Thalassoroseus pseudoceratinae: one gene and its partner. The protein of the gene in region 1 interacts with the protein of each later gene in a pairwise test. Links are inferred from orthologs where the notes say so. Each region holds a gene or a part of one and is shown on either strand. Other genes may lie near its edges.

Region 1 (8,467 bases):
GGTAAGACGGTGCGACGAGACACACCCCTTGGGACGTCAAATCCGGACCGCCACGACTGCCACCGACGATGCCACCACCGTGAAAGTAGATCAGCACTGGAAACTTCTGCTGATTCGTTGGCACATGGATGTCGAGTTGGCAGCGTTCCTTTTGATATTCCGTGCCGTTTTCAGGACCATAATAGATCCCTTCATGAACGGTCTTGTCCTCCGCGGACACAGGAATGGAACACAGCGTGACAATCACAATCGCCATGCAACCAAGTGCAGAAGAATGCATCGGTACTCCTGTTTGAAGCGTAATGCGGGATCGATGCGGTTGGCGATCCCCGGCGGGGCTACACGTCGAGGTCTTTGACTTCCAAGGCGTGTTTCTCGATGAATTCGCGTCGCGGTTCGACATGGTCGCCCATCAGCACGCGGAAAATTTCATCGGCCGCAGCGGCGTCTTCCATTGTAACTTGCAACAGGAGTCGGCTTTCAACATCCATACTGGTTTCCCACAATTCTTCGGGGTCCATTTCACCGAGCCCCTTAAACCGTGTAAGAGAAAGCCCTTTTTCCCCCAGCTTGCGGATTTCCGTGATGAGTTCCCGCAAGCTCGTTAGCAGGACTTCGCCATTCTCGCCGTGCTGAATAATCCATGGAAACACGGATTCGCCGGCACGGTTCACGCCGGACAGGAAGTTCTCCGCTTTAATCCCATACTCTTTGAGTTTCTTCAGCGTCTGATTGATCTGCCGAACTTCGTGCATGTCGACGACTTGCAATGCCAACTCGACTTCGACTTCCGCATCCTCGGGTTTGGCTTCGGCCGATTCGTCTGCGTCGGTTGGAGCTTGATCTTCGTCGTCCGCAACACGCAATTCCTTGCCCCGCTCTTTCTCTTGGTACTCAAGGAACTCTTCCAATTGTTCCTTGTGAAAGAAGTACCGCTGCTCACCGGCGAAGAACAGGCGATACCTTGGCAACAGACCTTCGGGAGACAGATGATTTTGCACGATGAATCGCAGTTCGATTCCGCGACGCTCCAGCAATTCGAACGGCTCTTCCAAGTCGTTGACCAAGCCAACAACTTTCTCGAAATGGTCACCTTCAAAGATCGTGCCGTCGGATTCGTATTTTAGCCGACTATCACGAGTTCCCAACTCGATGAGTTCGCTCATCATCTGCTCGTGCGTTTGCACATAGCGAGGATGTTCGCCCTTCTTCGGGTTTTTGCGTTGCACGCGGTACAACGGCGGTTGGGCAATGTAAATGCAACCATTGCGAACAAGTTCTCGCATGTGCCGGAACATGAACGTCAATAGCAGCGTGCGGATGTGGCTGCCGTCCACGTCGGCGTCGGTCATCAGAATGATTTTGCCGTACCGACGTTTTTCGACGTCTTCCAACTCCGCACCGGGAGGCACACCAATCGCCTTGAACATGGCCGCAACTTCGGCATTGCCGAGAATTTTGACGATCTGGGCTTTTTCGACGTTCAAGATCTTCCCGCGTAACGGAAGAATCGCCTGCGTGGTGGAATCGCGACCGGTATCCGCCGAACCACCGGCCGACTGACCTTCCACCAGGTACAGTTCAGACACATCGAGATCATGATTGCGACAGTCGCGGAGTTTTTCGGGAAGCCCACCGGTCGTCGTGCCCTTCTCCGCCCGGACCATCTCGCGGGCTTTTTTGGCGGCTTCGCGGGCTTCGGCGGCACGTTCGCCTTTGGTGCAAATCGACTTCGCGACTTGCGGGTGTTCTTCAAAGTATTTTGACAGCTTCTCGCCCACAAGCGAGGCCACAATCCCTTCGACATCGCTATTAGCGAGCTTCACTTTCGTTTGCGATTCGAAACTCGGCTCCGGCACACGCACGGTTACAACAGCCGTCAATCCCTCGCGGAAATCCTCACCGCTGGGGGAGACATCTTTGAACAAGTTGTTCTGTTTGGCGTAGTTGTTGATGGTCCGTGTGATCGCCGCCCGGAACCCGGAGAGGTGCGTACCACCTTCGCGGTTGTAGATGTTGTTCGCGAACGCCCGCACGTTTTCGGTAAAGGTATCGTTATGCTGGATCGCAACATGCACAAAGACTTTGCCGTTCGTGCCCTCGCCTTCGCCTTGGATATCAATCACATCGTTGTAATCGGGAGTGGACGCGCGGTTGAGGTACTTCACGAACTCAACGAGACCATTTTCGTAATGGAACTCGTCGGATTGTTCCGTACGTTCATCGCGGATGTGGATTCGCACGCCCGGCGAAAGAAACGCCAGTTCCTGCAATCGTCGATGCAACGTTTCATAGCTGAAAACGGTGTCGCTGAAGATGTCGGCATCGGGTTTGAAGGTAAGTTTCGTTCCTGTTTGATCGGTCTTGCCGAGTTTCTTGAGTGGATCGGTCAGCACCCCGCAAGCAAAGGACATCGTCCAGACTTGCCCTTCGCGACGCACTTCGGCTTCGAGCCATTCACTCACCGCGTTGACGGCCGTAATCCCGACACCGTGCAGACCGCCGGTGCCCATTTTGTAGCCGCTTTCCCGGCCGAACTTACCACCGGCGTGGATTTCGGTCAGCACGACTTCCAACGCCGATCGTCCGCCCATTCCCGCCATTGGTCCCACGGGAATTCCACGACCGTCGTCGGACACACTCACACTGTTGTCGCTGTGAATCACAACATTGATCGTCGTCGCATAGCCGTTGACGGCTTCGTCGATACTGTTATCGACGACCTCAAAAACCAAGTGATGCAACCCGTTCGTGCCGGCATCGCCAATGTACATCGCCGGCCGCGTGCGGATCCCCTCAATCCCTTTCAGAGCTTTGATTTGCTCGGCACCATAGTCGTCGAGGGACTTATCCTCCGGCAACATCTTCTTGATGTCCTCCGGATTCACATCCTCGTTGTCGTCTTCCAAAGCATCCGAATCCATTGGTTCACTCACGGCATATTCCTATGAACTTCGTCGAGTGCGTCGTCACGCACCTTCGAAAATGGTATTGGGCTCACGATGCGTGCCAACGCATCCAGCGATTCTTTTACGATGTCTTTGTGCTCAGCTTGAACTTCAAACTCTTGATTTTCAGGTCCGCGTGTTTGCTCGTGAGTTCGGCTAACAGATTCATCTGATGGAACGACACGAGTTCGCCGAGCATTGCGGAGTTGCTAACGGAAACGTGAAGCACACCGCGTTTGACTTCGATTGGTTTCGTGAATTCGGCGATGTGCTCCCCGGCGACTTCCCGCCAAATTTCATTAAGTTGAGTCTTCCCACGAACACGGGCAAACCCTCGGGCAGCGATCAATTCCGAAAGTGCTTTGGCAAGCGGTTGCGGTTCACGACGTGGACTCGACATCTACCCCTCCCGGGTCTTCGTTCAGTCTCGTGACAACGGCATAATGACGTAGGTGTATTCGTCGTCGGTCCGCAAGACAGCGGGGCTTTCAGGGTCGATCAGGTCCCACTTCACTTGTTTTTCCTGCTCCAACACACGCAGGAACTCGGCGACGAATCGCGGATCGAACTTGATGGTCAGTTCGTCTTCCTCGTACGAGATGGGAAGTTCGATCGTCGAGGTTCCGATCTCCGCGGCGGAACTGTTAAGCGTTAGCGTGCCGTCTTTAAAAGTGAAATCAACACCGCGACTGTCTTCATTCGTCACGATTTGAGCTTGCCGAACCGCCGAGTAGAACGGGCCGGTCACGAGTTCCACTGAGTGCTCGGGACTGCTGGGAATGACGTCGGCGTATTTCGGAAAACGTCCATCCACCAGACGGCTGTAGATCGTCGAGTTGCCGCACTTGATCAGCACATCGTTGGCATGAACGGCCAACTGAACTTCGGTTCCTTCCTCGATGCTCTTTTCGATCAAGCTCATCGCGGCCCGAGGAACCACCGGGGCGTTGTTTTCGGGATCGTCGGCCCCGTTCGATTTGCACGGAACTTTCACCAACGCCAATCGCCGACTGTCAGTCGCAACAAGAGCCATGCTGTCGGTGCCCAACTCGAGCAACACGCCCCCCAGGGCATACCGAGTGCTCTCGACATCGGTGGCGAAGATCGTTCGGCGAATCGCTTCCTTGAAGACATTCCCATCGACCACATGGAACTTCTCTTCCGCAAACTCAGCCACCGTGGGAAACTCGGCGGGGTCTTCGGCGGACAGACGAAATTCACTGTGCCCGGAACGAATCCAAACCTTGTCGTCTTCGATTTCGAAGTCCACGCTCTCGTCGTGCAACTCCCGCAGGATCGACAACACCCGAGCCGTCGGCAACAGTGTCTCCCCGGCGGATTGCGTCTCAACGCCAGAAATCTGATACCGAATTCCCACTTCCTGGTCGGTTCCAATCAACGTCGCCACACCGTCGGCAACATGGAGTTTGACATTCTTGAGAATCTCACGAGGCGTCCGCGAAGGAACAACCGTGTTGACGATCGTAAATGCCGTCATCAAGGACGGACGATGGAAGTGCAGTTTCATGGATTCGGAGCCGGTCTGGCTTGGTTGCCGACAAGTGGGGCCAAGTGATTCAAATCGGAAATTTTCGAATGGGAATTATACCGCATTTCACTGAAAAAACATAGAATGCACTACCATTCTCCCAGGAGATTCGGGTTCATGCCCCGGTCAACAAGCACAATCAACATTCTTCTCCTCTCTTCAAAAAGTATTTCATAGAAGTCTTATTATTAGGGACGTCATTTTTTGTGGATTCACGAAGGAATTATTTCCGTTACTGCCGAAATGACAAGATGTTACGATGATGGTTTCGTGAGATTTTCGTGCGGATAAGTTGTTGGTTTGGCGTTGGTGCGTGGTGGAGGAGGTGTCGACAGTTTCCACGTTTCCCACAACGCGGGCAGTCGCTCGTTAATTCTCAAACACACTCATCCACGAATGAACCGGTTTTCAACAAGTTAGACACACTCCTCGTCGGTGAAATTTCGCGATGAAACTCTGGTTGTTCAGTGATTGGCACAGTGATCGTGACGCCGCCGAACGGCTGGCCGCATGTGCTGATAACTTCGATGTGATCATCGGGGCGGGCGATTTCTGCAATGCTCATCGTGGGTTGGAACGGTGTTTGGCTCCGCTGAAATCGACCGCCACGCCGTTGGTTCTTGTGGCGGGGAATAACGAGACGACAGAGGAACTTCAAACCGTCTGCGAAGGTTGGCCGCAGACGTTCGTACTGCACGGATCAAGCGTTACCATTGCCAAACAGACGTTCTTCGGGTTGGGCGGCGGTGTGCCGGTGACTCCGTTCGGGAGTTGGAGTTACGACTTGACCGAAGATCAAGCCCATGAATACCTTGCGTCGTGTCCTGAAGGTGCGGTCTTGATCAGTCATTCCCCGCCGTTCGGGGTGCTCGATGTGTCTTCCCGACGCCAACACTTGGGAAGTCAAGCGGTGCGGGAGTGCATTGAACGGACCGTGCCGCGATTGGTTGTCTGTGGCCACATTCACGCCAGCGGCGGCCAAACCGAGGTTCTGGGCTCCACTCCCGTCGTCAACGCCGGATCCGCGGGGATGGAGTGGACGTTATAGATTCCGGTTCTTTCGGCTTTGACGATACGTATCACGAACGCTGCGAACTCAGCCGATCACCGGGTTGGATTTGGTGACCGTTCAGGAACGCCGCCGCTGGCATCGCTCGTTTGCCTTCCGGTTTGACTTCCAAGATGTCCAGCACACCGTCACCAGTTTGCACTAAAAAACGTCCTCGATCGCATTTCAGCACCGTTCCGGGGGCTTCATGGGACCGTTCCACATTCATCGCCTGCCGCGCTTGCATGACGATTAGCCGCAATGGCTTCTTGTTCGGCTGATTGAGGAACGTGAACGGATTCGGCCACGGCTGCATCGCTCGGAGATGGTTTGCGACCGCTGCCGCCGGTTTCTCCCACGGAATCGCCGCATGTTCCTTACGGAGTTTCGGGGCCTTCGTGACGCCGGTGGAATCCTGGGGCTGCCCAATGACTTCCTCACGGGCAAACATGCCCAACACCCGTGATGTCAACGGCACCGCCAGTGCTGCCAACCGTTCTTGCACCGCTCCATACTTCTCTCGGGAACCAATCTTGATGGCGTCGACCCCCAGAATTGGACCGGCATCAAGTTTCGGTTCGATCTGGAAAATCGTCACGCCGGTCGATGTCTCACCATTCAATATCGCATACTGAATCGGAGCCGCTCCGCGATACTTCGGCAGTAACGATGCGTGGAGATTGATTGCCCCAAACTTCGGCGTCTGAAGGAGTTCCGCTGAAAGAATCTGCCCGTACGCCGCCACAACGCACAGATCAGCGTTCAGATTTCGCAGATCCGCGAGTGATTCCGGCGTGTTCACGTTATCCGGCTGAAACACCGGTGTGCCATGGGCTTCGGCGGCTTCCCGCATGGGGTGCGGATGGTTATGGTGCCCACGTCCCTTGCGATCCGGTTGCGTGAACAACCCCACCACTTCGTGCGGCGAATCGTACAAACTCAAAAACGTCGGCAGAGCAAACGTGCCCGTGCCCATCATCACAAGACGAAGTGGATTGTAGAAAGCGGTGTCTCCTGGCATTCGATTAGAAATTCAACTTTGAATTTGGAACTACGGAACAATCTCGGTTCATTCTTCACGCCACTCATGGCCAATGAACTCGCAATCACATCCCATTTGTTGTGTGTTACATTTCGGGCATTGTTCGTAGTCGCAGGCGTGAAAGTGCAACTTGCCTTTGATAGTTCGACAATGCCGACACGGCCCAGCTTCCGCGATTCGCGGATTGAGAAAGTTTTCTTCGCCAAACGGAATCCGCCGATATTGTCCTTCCGCGTCTCGATAATGTGTCTCCAGCTGGGTTTCCGTCAAGGCATCTGCCCAGTCCCGACGGATCATTTGCCCAAACAGCGGAACCAATTCCATATCGGACACTCAGACTCCAATGACGGTTAAGCTGTTTGTGCCATCCCTTTTAGCTCGGCTTCGAGTTCCTCGTCCGACTTGAGTTCCCCGTCTGCTTGCCGACGTCGAAAGACGGTTTCGAATTCGGTCAGGAACTGCTCTGCTTCGGCTAAACTCTGCTCAGGAATGCGATCGATGAACAGCACACCGTCAAGGTGATCGTTTTCGTGTTGGATCACGCGGGCGGTCAAATCGTCGACTTCCCACTCGAATTCCTGGCCGGTCAAATCGTAGGCAACCACTTTGATCTTCGCGGCTCGTTTCACGGGTCCGTAGACATCCGGCAAGCTGAGGCAGCCTTCTTCACCCTCTTCGCTGCCTTTTTTGCTGATGATCTCCGGGTTGATGAAAACTTGCTCAAACTCTTTCTGCTTGGGATCGCCGGACGGGTTGATCACAAAGAACCGAAACGGCAACCCGACCTGATTAGCAGCCAGACCAATCCCCTTGGCGGCATACATCAGTTCGAACATTTCCGCGATCTTGGCCTTCAAGTCGGCATCGATTCGTGTAATCGGTAGCGACTTGAACCGCAAAACGGGGTGGGGATAGTGAACAATTTCCATGATCGCGTTTCAGCTTGGCGGAACCTAATAATTGAAGCACCTCAGTATAGGAATGTCCGCTAGAGGCGTCGAGTGCTTCGCCACCGCTCCAAACCAGAAAACGTTAAGAATCGGTCCGCATTCCGCCCGAGTTGACCCGCTGAGAGGATCAATTCTTGACTCTTTCCAATCAAGAGCGGACAATCAAAGGTGTTCAGTTATGTTTATTGGACAAAGTTGACGTCAAAACACCGTGATGCCGTATCCGAGAGTTATATGGAAGCCAAGCTGATTCCAGTTCTTGGTGGCAAGCCCATCAGTATCAATAGCGATCTGGTTCTCGTCGGTCGTAAACACGGCCTCTGCGACCTCATTCTGGAGAAAGCCAGCGTTTCTAAGCTGCACTGCTTAATCGTGAAAACCGACGGGTTACTGTTCGTCCGTGATCTTGGCAGCACCAATGGAACGAAAGTTAACGGGCAACGAGTCACCCGAGGGGCGTTGTTACCAGGGGACGAACTCGCCTTCGCGAGTGTGAAGTATCGTGTGCACTTGGGTCCGGGCCAACCGCCGTCTGAGGATGATTCGGTCGAGCGATTCCACACCGAACCGATCGTCGACATCGGAGACTCCGACAATGATAGTGTTGCCGGTGAAGCGGAATTCCCCTCAGCGGTCGTGCGAGGCTGGAATGACTCCGACGACGTTCCCCCGGCACTCTCCAATTCCGATAGCCAAAGCGACGTACGGTTACTCTCCGATGACGGCATCGACTGATTCAGCACACATCAATTCGTTGGCCCTCGAACGCTCCTTGATTCGTCCAGGAGCGTTTTTCGTTGCGCTGGCTGAAATGCCTCGTACTCAGAATCCATAATATTGGATAATTGTTCTTGTAAAATGGAGATTGGTGGTCTAGTATCTTGGAAATTGAATCCACAATGAAGGAATCGAGTCATGAAGGCGTTGGTC
Region 2 (8,598 bases), on another replicon or contig:
GCAACCATTCTCGAATACGTGTTCGGTGGCTGCAACGCCTTGGACGACTACAGTAGCTACCTAACGCCAGACAAGTTGAACGACTTGTATGGCAACATCGAAGGCGAATTCGTCGGTCTCGGGATCGAGATGAAAGCGGAAGGCGGGCGGGGCATGCACCTCGTGAACGTGCTTCCCGATAGCCCCGCACTTGCCGGCGGACTGCGTCCGGGCGACTACATCGTTGCCATTGATGGCATTGATTGTCGCGACATGACGACCGATGAAGCCGCAAAACTTTTGCGTGGTCAATCGGGGAGCATCGTGCGACTGAAATACGAAACTCACCTGACCGGGCAAGAACGGGAAGGGCGTTTCACACGTCGTGCGGTTCACGTCAAAAGTATTCCGGTTGTGAAGATGCTCGATGAACGTGCAGGAGTCGGTTATATCCGCATGACGGGTTTCCAAAAGACCTCCGCCGCTGAACTCGATCAGGCACTCGCGGAACTGAATCGGCAAGGAATGCGGTCACTCATTTGGGACGTCCGGGGCAATCCCGGTGGATTGCTCACCGCAGCGGTCGAAGTCTTGGATCGATTCCTCGATGGAGGCGTCTTGGTTTCGACCCGAGGGCGGAACCGAGATCAGAACTGGAGTTACTCCGCTCGGCCCACGAAGACGACATCGATCCCATTGGTGCTTCTCGTCGATCAAGATTCCGCCAGCGCCAGCGAGATTGTCGCCGGGGCACTTCGGGACCACCGTCGTGGCACGATCATTGGACGACAGACTTATGGGAAATGGTCGGTCCAAAGTATCTTTCCACTGCGGGGATCGACCGGACTTCGCCTGACAACGGCAAAGTTCTATTCGCCGAACGGTCACACTCTAGGGAAGATCGGCGTGCGTCCGGATGTGATCGTGGAAGACGTTGACGAGCACATCGCCGCTTATGCCTACACGCCCGATGCGGATTTGCTCGCCGACGCGGACGTTCGCAAAGGCATTGAAGTCCTGAATCGTCAGGCATCTCGCTAAGGCAGTCAGCGAAGACGACCAATGACGAATGACTGAAACTCACCCGGTGGTCGCCGGGTGAGTTATTCCGCGCTCCGACGGATACAAGGAACAGCGAGCGATGTCGCAAGATTGGGATTGGGTGGGCCAAAGCACGCGTCGCCGTCCCAAAATCGCTTGGACATTCCACGCCGATGCACCACTTCGCTCGCTCGAGTTGGTCGGTGAAACCGGCATGATTCTGCTCGCGGATCGAGCCGGGTTTCTGGCCAAAATCGACAGCGGTGGCAACCGGCTAAGGATGGTGCAAGGATTTCGGAAACTAACCCGTCTTGCAACCGGGCGAACAGCCGACTCGCCAACGTTTGTAGCGTTTCAGGAAGAGTTGCGGATGCTCGGTGCAGACTTTCAGACCGCATGGGTTCGGCGATTCAATCACCCGATCTCTGCGTTGACCGTGGAACCGTACGGGCGTTGGCTCGCAGTCGCTTTAGAGAGCGGCGACGGATACCTTATCGGTCAGAACAACGAGCGGTTCTCGGATTTCACCTCGAAGCCCCGGCCTCGACACGTCGTAGCGTGCGGACGAAAATTTGAAGTCACAGTCGCCACGAAGTACGGCCGGTTGGAGCGGTTCAATGAAACTGGTGATCTCCTTTGGACATCGGACCGGTTCGGCAACCTGGGAGACATGAAGACCGATCACCTGAGTCCTAGAATTTGGCTCGCGGCGTACAACCATGGCGTGGTCAGTCTGGAACGGAGCGGCGAGCCCGGGCCGACGTTTCTCGTGAATGGGTCGCCATCGCGAGTCGCGGTCAGCTATGACAGTCGCTTCCTTGCGGTCGGCACTCAGGAGCAGAGTTTGTATTGGCTCAACAACCGCGGTGAGTTGCTCTGGGCGACTCACGTTGCCGAAGAAATTCAATTTCTCGAAGTCGATCCGCTCGGGCATTGGTTGCTTTGTGGATTCGAGAGCGGCAAAGTCGTGCGAATCGATTGGCCCCGATGAATTTGTCTCTACGTGCTCCAGATTGGTCCGCCGAGAACATCGAGTTTCGGCTGAATGCCAAGCCCTGGTGCCGTCGATGCCGCCATCCGACCGTGTTGCCGTTGTGGAGCCCCATCCGCAGTCGAAACCGAGACGTAGCTGTTGAAATCCGTCGAAGTGAGTAGCAATTCGGTTGGAGTGCTATGAGCGAGATGGGAAATCGCAGCAGTCACGATATCCCCACCCCAGCTATCTTCAATTGTCATTGCAATGCCAAGGGAAACGCACAAATCGCGAGCTTGCTTGGCCTTCGTCAATCCACCGAACTTGCTGATCTTGATATTCACGGCATCCATCGCGAGATCCGCATGACCGCGAAGTAGCGGTTGAATTCCGTTGATCACTTCATCAAGTACAAATGGGTGGTTGGTCTGCCGACGAATCGAAAGACATTCCTCGTAGGTGAGGCAGGGCTGTTCAATGTAGACATCCAGATCCTGGACACCCCGAACAACTCGCATGGCTTCGTGCATCGTCCAACCGGTGTTTGCATCAGCAATGAGTTTGTCGCTCGGGTGCAGACGTTCGCGAACGGCATGAATTCGGGCGATATCCGTATCAGGATCGCCACCGACTTTGAGCTGAAATCGACGATATCCTTCCTCGCGATAACCGGCGACGTTGTCGGCCATTTCGTCCGGTGTGGCTTGCGAAATCGCTCGGTAGAGAACGAAGTCTTCACCATATCGCCCGCCGAGCAGGGAACACACCGGCTGATTGGTCACTTGGCCAAGAATGTCCCAGCAGGCGATGTCGATTCCGCTTTTGACATACGGATGCCCTTGCAACGCGGCATCCATCTTGCGATTGAGTTTTGTCAGTTCGACGGGATTGGCACCGATCAGATGTGGTGCAAGTTCGGCCAAGCCCGCCCGCACACCTCTCGCGTAAGCGGGGAGATAAAACGGTCCGAGCGGACAAACTTCGCCATAGCCCGTGAAGCCGGCATCGGTTTCGACTTGCACAATAGTGCTGTCAAAGACGTCGACCGATTTCCCGCCCGACCAAGAGTATCGTCCCTCATTCAGGGGCAAGTCCACTTGATAAGCCGCAATACGTGTGATCTTCATAAGTGTAATCCGGCTCGGTGGGAGGCAATCGGTCTCTCGTCGTTCGTCTTTCGTGCTAACCTAACTTGCAGGCTGTGCAGAACGGTGCTTGGCCAACAGTTCGGCGATTTGCACAGCGTTTGTGGCAGCCCCTTTGCGGAGGTTGTCACTGACACACCAGAAGCTAAGACCGTTTGGATGAGAGATGTCCTTCCGAATCCGCCCGATGAAGACTTCGTCTCGATCGGTGCAGGTGGAAGGCAACGGGTACTGTCCGCTCGCCAGGTCGTCATCCACGACAATGCCGGGAAACGCTTCGAACAGATCGCGCGCTTCCTCGGGGGAAATTGGACGATCGGTTTCGACGGTGATGGTTTCGCTATGGCAATTGGCCACGGGGATTCGCACGCAAGTCGGGTTGATCTGAATCGATTCATCCCCCAGGATTTTGCGAGTCTCGTAGACCATTTTGAGTTCTTCGCTGGTGTATCCGTCATCCTTCATGCTGCCGATTTGCGGGAGTGCATTGAAGGCGATCGGGTGGGCGAAGGCTTGATAATCGTACGACTCGCCATTGAGATGGGCCTTCGTGCCTTGCATGAGATCTTCCGTTCCTTGCAAACCGGCACCGCTGACGGCTTGATAGGTGCTGACGATCACGCGACGGACACGGGCGGCATCGTGAAGCGGTTTGAGGGCCATCACCATTTGCGTGGTGGAGCAATTCGGGCTGGCAATAATGCCCTTGGCATCCAAAGCGGCCTGAGGATTGATTTCCGGCACGACCAACGCAACATCGGGTTTCATCCGCCAGAAGCCCGACTCATCAATCACGATCGCCCCAGCAGCAACCGCGGCGGGCAAGTATTCGGCCGCCACGTCATCGGGAGTGGTCGAGATGACCAAATCGGTGTCCGCGAAGGCGTCGTGTGTCAGCTCTTCGAGTTGGTAGTCCTTGCCAGCAAATGTGAGTGTTTTACCTGCGCTGCGTTTGGACGCCAAAAATCGATACGTGTTGACGGGCAGCGCTCGCTGCTCCAGCAAACGACACATGATTCGACCCACGGCACCGGTGGCACCAACAACAGCAACAGTCTCAAACACAGTCCTTCTCCCAGCCCGGATGCGGGCGTACGTTGGGCGTCTCAAAATCTGATTGGTTCAGTATATGTCCGCAGGGAACGCGGATGCAAACGAAACCACAGTGGATATTTTGCCGATGGCTTCGTGAATTGGATTGCCACTGTCGATCGGCATTTACAGTCTGATTGGATCAACGAGAGCTTCCTTGGAATTCCCATGTAAGTCTTCGAGCAATGTGTACTTTTGCGGCGGATTCCATCTACTGGGAAATGGATTCGACTGGAATTCGACTTTCCGATGCGCTGATCTCTACTGAGAATTCTCGTAGGTTGATATACTGCGGCTTGATGATTCAATCGGTTTATAAACGGCGGTGGGTGTGGTGATGAACGTTTTGGTGATTGGCCAGGGTGGTCGTGAACATGCGTTGGCGTGGAAATTGCGTCAATCGCCGATGGTCGACGAAGTTTTTTGCGCTCCCGGGAACGCAGGGACGGCCGCCGATGCGACCAATGTCCCGATTGCGAGCGATGACATTCCCGAGTTAGTCAAATTCGCCCAAAGGAACGCCGTCGGTTTGACGGTGGTCGGACCGGAAGCTCCGTTGGTGGCCGGTATTTCCGACGCCTTCCGTGATGCCGGTTTGCGTGTGTTTGGTCCATCGCGGTTGGCTGCCGAACTTGAAGGCAGCAAGGTGTTCTCGAAAAACCTGATGCGTCAGGCGGGCGTGCCCACGGCGGAGTTCCGTGCGTTCACGAATTTCGAACACGCGTTGCAATATGTTGAAACCCGAAGCGAGCAACCGTTGGTGGTCAAAGCCGATGGGTTGGCGGCGGGGAAGGGTGTGACCGTTTGCGAGAGTCGTGAAGAAGCCAACGAGGCGATCAAACGGATCATGCAGATCAAGGAATTCGGTCAAGCCGGGCAACGCATCGTCATCGAAGAGAAACTCGTCGGCCAGGAAGCCAGTATCTTGGCGATCGTCGATGGAAAGAGCATTCTTCCACTGGAGTCCTCACAGGATCACAAACCGGCATTCGATGACGACAAAGGTCCCAACACCGGGGGAATGGGGGCGTATTCGCCAACTCCATTGGTCTCCCAAGAGTCGATGGACACGATCATCGAGAAAATTCTCATCCCGACGATTCACACGCTCCGTATGAATGACCGCCCGTTCATGGGTGTATTGTACGCCGGTTTGATGATGACTGCTCAAGGACCTCGTGTGCTCGAGTACAATGTGCGATTCGGTGACCCGGAAGCGCAACCAGTTCTGATGCGTCTGAAGACGGATGTTGCCGAGGTCTTGTTGGCTGCCAGCGAAGGCCGTTTGTCCGATCTCCCAGATTTGGAATGGGACCCGCGTCCCGCGGTCTGTGTGGTGATGGCCAGCGAAGGATATCCTGGCGATTACAAAAAAGGCCGCCCCATTCGTGGCATCGCCGACGCCGACGCAATGGACGGGGTGAAAGTTTTTCACGCAGGAACACGGATGCAAGGGGGCGACGTTCTCACCGACGGTGGGCGTGTTCTCGGCGTGACGGCTCTCGGCGACGACGTCATCGGTGCCAAGAAACGTGCCTACGAAGCTGTCAAAAAGATTCGTTGGGAAGGGGCTTGGTGTCGGAAGGATATCTCCGACAAAGCTCGTGGGTGAATTTGAAGTCGCTTCGGACTGCAAACAGACGAAGATCAACTCCGAAAACGCCACCACTTCCGTTTGCCGGAGACGGTGGCTTGAGGAGGATCGTCTTGGAATCCGGTACTATATGGTGGAGCCGCTGCCGTGCAGATGCCGCCACGTTGGACATCCTCCGGTCGGATCTTTGTCCGGGCGAATTGGAGATGCAGCCCGCCAACCGCGGAATCTTCGCACCCCCACGATTCCACAAAACCGTCCAAACGCTCCAAAAGCGTTCGCGTGTGCGTATGGTGAGAACCGTCAACCAACGGTACATTCACAGTTTGCATTGACCACACGCGACCGATCTGTAATCGCCCCGAGAGCAGCAAAGTTGCATCCGGCAGATCAAACGCGGTTCCGACACTTCGTGGAAGCACATCATCAATCCGGAATTGAAAGCCGATCGCAATCGTTTCGTACCATTGCCGATCGCAATACCGCAGCAAGGATTTCTCTCGCTCGACCAAATCCGGAAAGCTCGCTGCATTGGTCGGGATTGTTGCCAATTCGCAGTGCACACGGAGCAATTCCGCACGCGGATCATGCTGTTCATCGAGCCAATCGGCGTAAACCAATCGTGGGATGACGTCGAATGGTTCCATCGAGATCGCGTCGTGAAAAGCGTCTTCTTCAGGAAACATACCTCGGTCGATCGGCCAAACAAATTTCTTGGGAACCTGAAGAATGATAGCACAGCGTTCAATGCTGAACGGTCATACCGCAGTGCCAACGATAACGGTGATGCGGCACTGGCGGCCAGTCACCGTATCCAGTTCCTGCGTGAACGTCGCAGCCGAGAATAATCGGCGACAACCTCTTTCCACCTCGCGATGGTTTCGGTGAGAAGAATCCGAATGGCGGAACCAATCAATAAACGCAGTGGTGGGCAGTTCGGACGATTGTACTTATAATCTAGCGACGCTGCGTGAAAATTTTGAAGGGGTGTGGTGTGCAATCAGACATTGACCGAGACGAACCGGCCTGGGAGCTGGCAGCCGAGGCGATCAGCGTGCGAATTCGCTGGTTCGGTTTGATTGTCGGTTGGGTGTTGGTGAATCTCATCGAACGCAGCACGAATCAGTCCGCCTTGAACGCGATTCTTGCGTTGGGAGCCGTCTACGCTTGCTCGGATGCTTGGCATAGTCTTCGGGGCCGGATTTTTCTCGGCCAATTTCCTTTGGTGACCTCATTGATGGAAGCAATCTTTATCGGATTGCTCTGCTATTTTGACAGCGGTTTGTCCAGCCCGTTTCGGTTTTACTACTTTCTTTCGCTACTGCTCTGTGCGATTCGCTACTCCAGGGCGGTGACCTACACGACGTTCGTGCTGCACTCCACGAGCTACATTTTGCTGATAGCGCTCTCGCCGGGAGCTTCCGTCAGCGTTGGCGAAGCCCACACCTTGACCGACTTGATTTTCATGCTCGTACTGATGGGGTGGTTGACGTGGTCCGGGACGGCATTGGCGGGCATTCTGAAACGGACAGGACGAAGGTTGTCGGCCGCCAACGATCAACTTCGGGATCAGCAACGGTTGCTCGAAGAACGAATTCGCGAGCGAACCCGTGAATTACAACAATCCCAAGCGCTCTTGGTCCAGCAGGAGAAGCAGGCGGCGTTTGGACTCTTGGCGGCGGGGATCGCCCACGAAGTTGGAAATCCGCTTGCGGCGATTAGTTCTCTTGTTCAACTGCTGCAAATGCGCGATCTGGACGACTACACCAGAGAGCGGTTGCAGATGGTCGCCGATCAGCTCAATCGAATTCAACGAACGCTCCGCGAACTCGTCGGCTTCAGTCGTCCTGCGTCACTTGAACGGACTCGCTGCGATGTCCATGAACTGATCAACGGTGCCTTGAGCATCGCGAAATACTATAAACGGAAAAAGGGACGCGAGATCGTCACGCAGTTCGCTGATGATCTCCCCCGATTGCGAGTTGTTCGCGATCAGTTGGTCCAAGTCTTTTTGAATGTCGTTCTCAATGCGTTGGATGCGACCCAAGACGGTGGGCGTCTGGAGATTCGCACGAGTATGGACGATGGTCGAATTCGGGTCGATATCCGTGACAACGGACATGGAATCGCCGAAGAACATTGCAACACGATTTTTCAGCCGTATTACACCACAAAAGACTCGGGCACCGGTCTGGGACTTTTCGTTTGCCGCCATATTCTACAAGAGATTCGCAACGCCAGCATTACTTTATCTGAGTCGAGTCCCGACGGCACCACGTTTACGATTCATCTCTGCCCGGACCAGCCTTCGAACACGGCTCCCGAGCCTGATTCATTTCCCGATCAACTGATTTCAACCCCACAATAGCCCTTCAAAATGACACGTCATCGTTCCATTCTCATTGTCGAAGATGAAGAAATCATCCGGACCAGTCTCGCCGAATTTCTCGCGGGGTTGGGATATGCGGTTCAAGTGACCGGGTCCGCGCGTCAGGCGGTGCAGATGTGTCAACAGCGGGACTTCGATGTCGCCATTTGCGATGTCCAACTCCCAGACGGCGACGGTTTGGCGCTTCTGCGAAAACTGCAACAGATCAACTTGGATCTGTTCGTACTTATCATCACAGCTTACGCCACGGTCGAAAATGCGGTTGAAGCTTTCAAGGCCGGGGCGTTTGATTATCTTGTCAAACCGGTATTGTTTGAGGACCTGCGGCATAAACTGGAAACGCTGTTCAAGTTTGCGGATCTCCACGCGGAGAACCGGAGTTTGC

The links.
Region 2: the proteins of def (region 1) and G6R38_RS13740 interact in binary tests that used the Escherichia coli proteins (3 or more experiments, as listed by UniProt). The link is inferred for Thalassoroseus pseudoceratinae from one-to-one orthologs.

What each region holds. Positions count from the first base shown.
Region 1 is NZ_JAALXT010000007.1:321,750-330,216, reverse strand. The notes cover bases 5,728-8,467. They hold def (peptide deformylase), read right to left. Parts: upstream 7,517-8,467; coding sequence 6,938-7,516; downstream 5,728-6,937. Other genes in these bases: tdh (L-threonine 3-dehydrogenase), read left to right, coding at 8,453-8,467; G6R38_RS23770 (FHA domain-containing protein), read left to right, coding at 7,772-8,272; G6R38_RS23780 (hypothetical protein), read right to left, coding at 6,615-6,920; fmt (methionyl-tRNA formyltransferase), read right to left, coding at 5,728-6,566. Also shown: G6R38_RS23810 (alpha/beta hydrolase), read right to left, coding at 1-280; G6R38_RS23805 (DNA gyrase subunit B), read right to left, coding at 339-2,936; G6R38_RS23800 (DciA family protein), read right to left, coding at 3,031-3,348; dnaN (DNA polymerase III subunit beta), read right to left, coding at 3,370-4,476; G6R38_RS23790 (metallophosphoesterase family protein), read left to right, coding at 4,946-5,545; more of fmt, read right to left, coding at 5,577-5,727. UniProt on the Escherichia coli protein: Removes the formyl group from the N-terminal Met of newly synthesized proteins. Requires at least a dipeptide for an efficient rate of reaction. N-terminal L-methionine is a prerequisite for activity but the enzyme has broad specificity at other positions.
Region 2 is NZ_JAALXT010000003.1:956,208-964,805, forward strand. The notes cover bases 2,193-5,063. They hold G6R38_RS13740 (aspartate-semialdehyde dehydrogenase), read right to left. Parts: upstream 4,204-5,063; coding sequence 3,181-4,203; downstream 2,193-3,180. Other genes in these bases: G6R38_RS13735 (cis-3-hydroxy-L-proline dehydratase), read right to left, coding at 2,193-3,120; purD (phosphoribosylamine--glycine ligase), read left to right, coding at 4,568-5,063. Outside these bases: G6R38_RS13725 (S41 family peptidase), read left to right, coding at 1-1,020; G6R38_RS13730 (hypothetical protein), read left to right, coding at 1,121-2,011; more of G6R38_RS13735, read right to left, coding at 2,020-2,192; more of purD, read left to right, coding at 5,064-5,842; G6R38_RS13750 (TIGR02996 domain-containing protein), read right to left, coding at 5,878-6,510; G6R38_RS13755 (sensor histidine kinase), read left to right, coding at 6,795-8,192; G6R38_RS13760 (sigma-54-dependent transcriptional regulator), read left to right, coding at 8,202-8,598.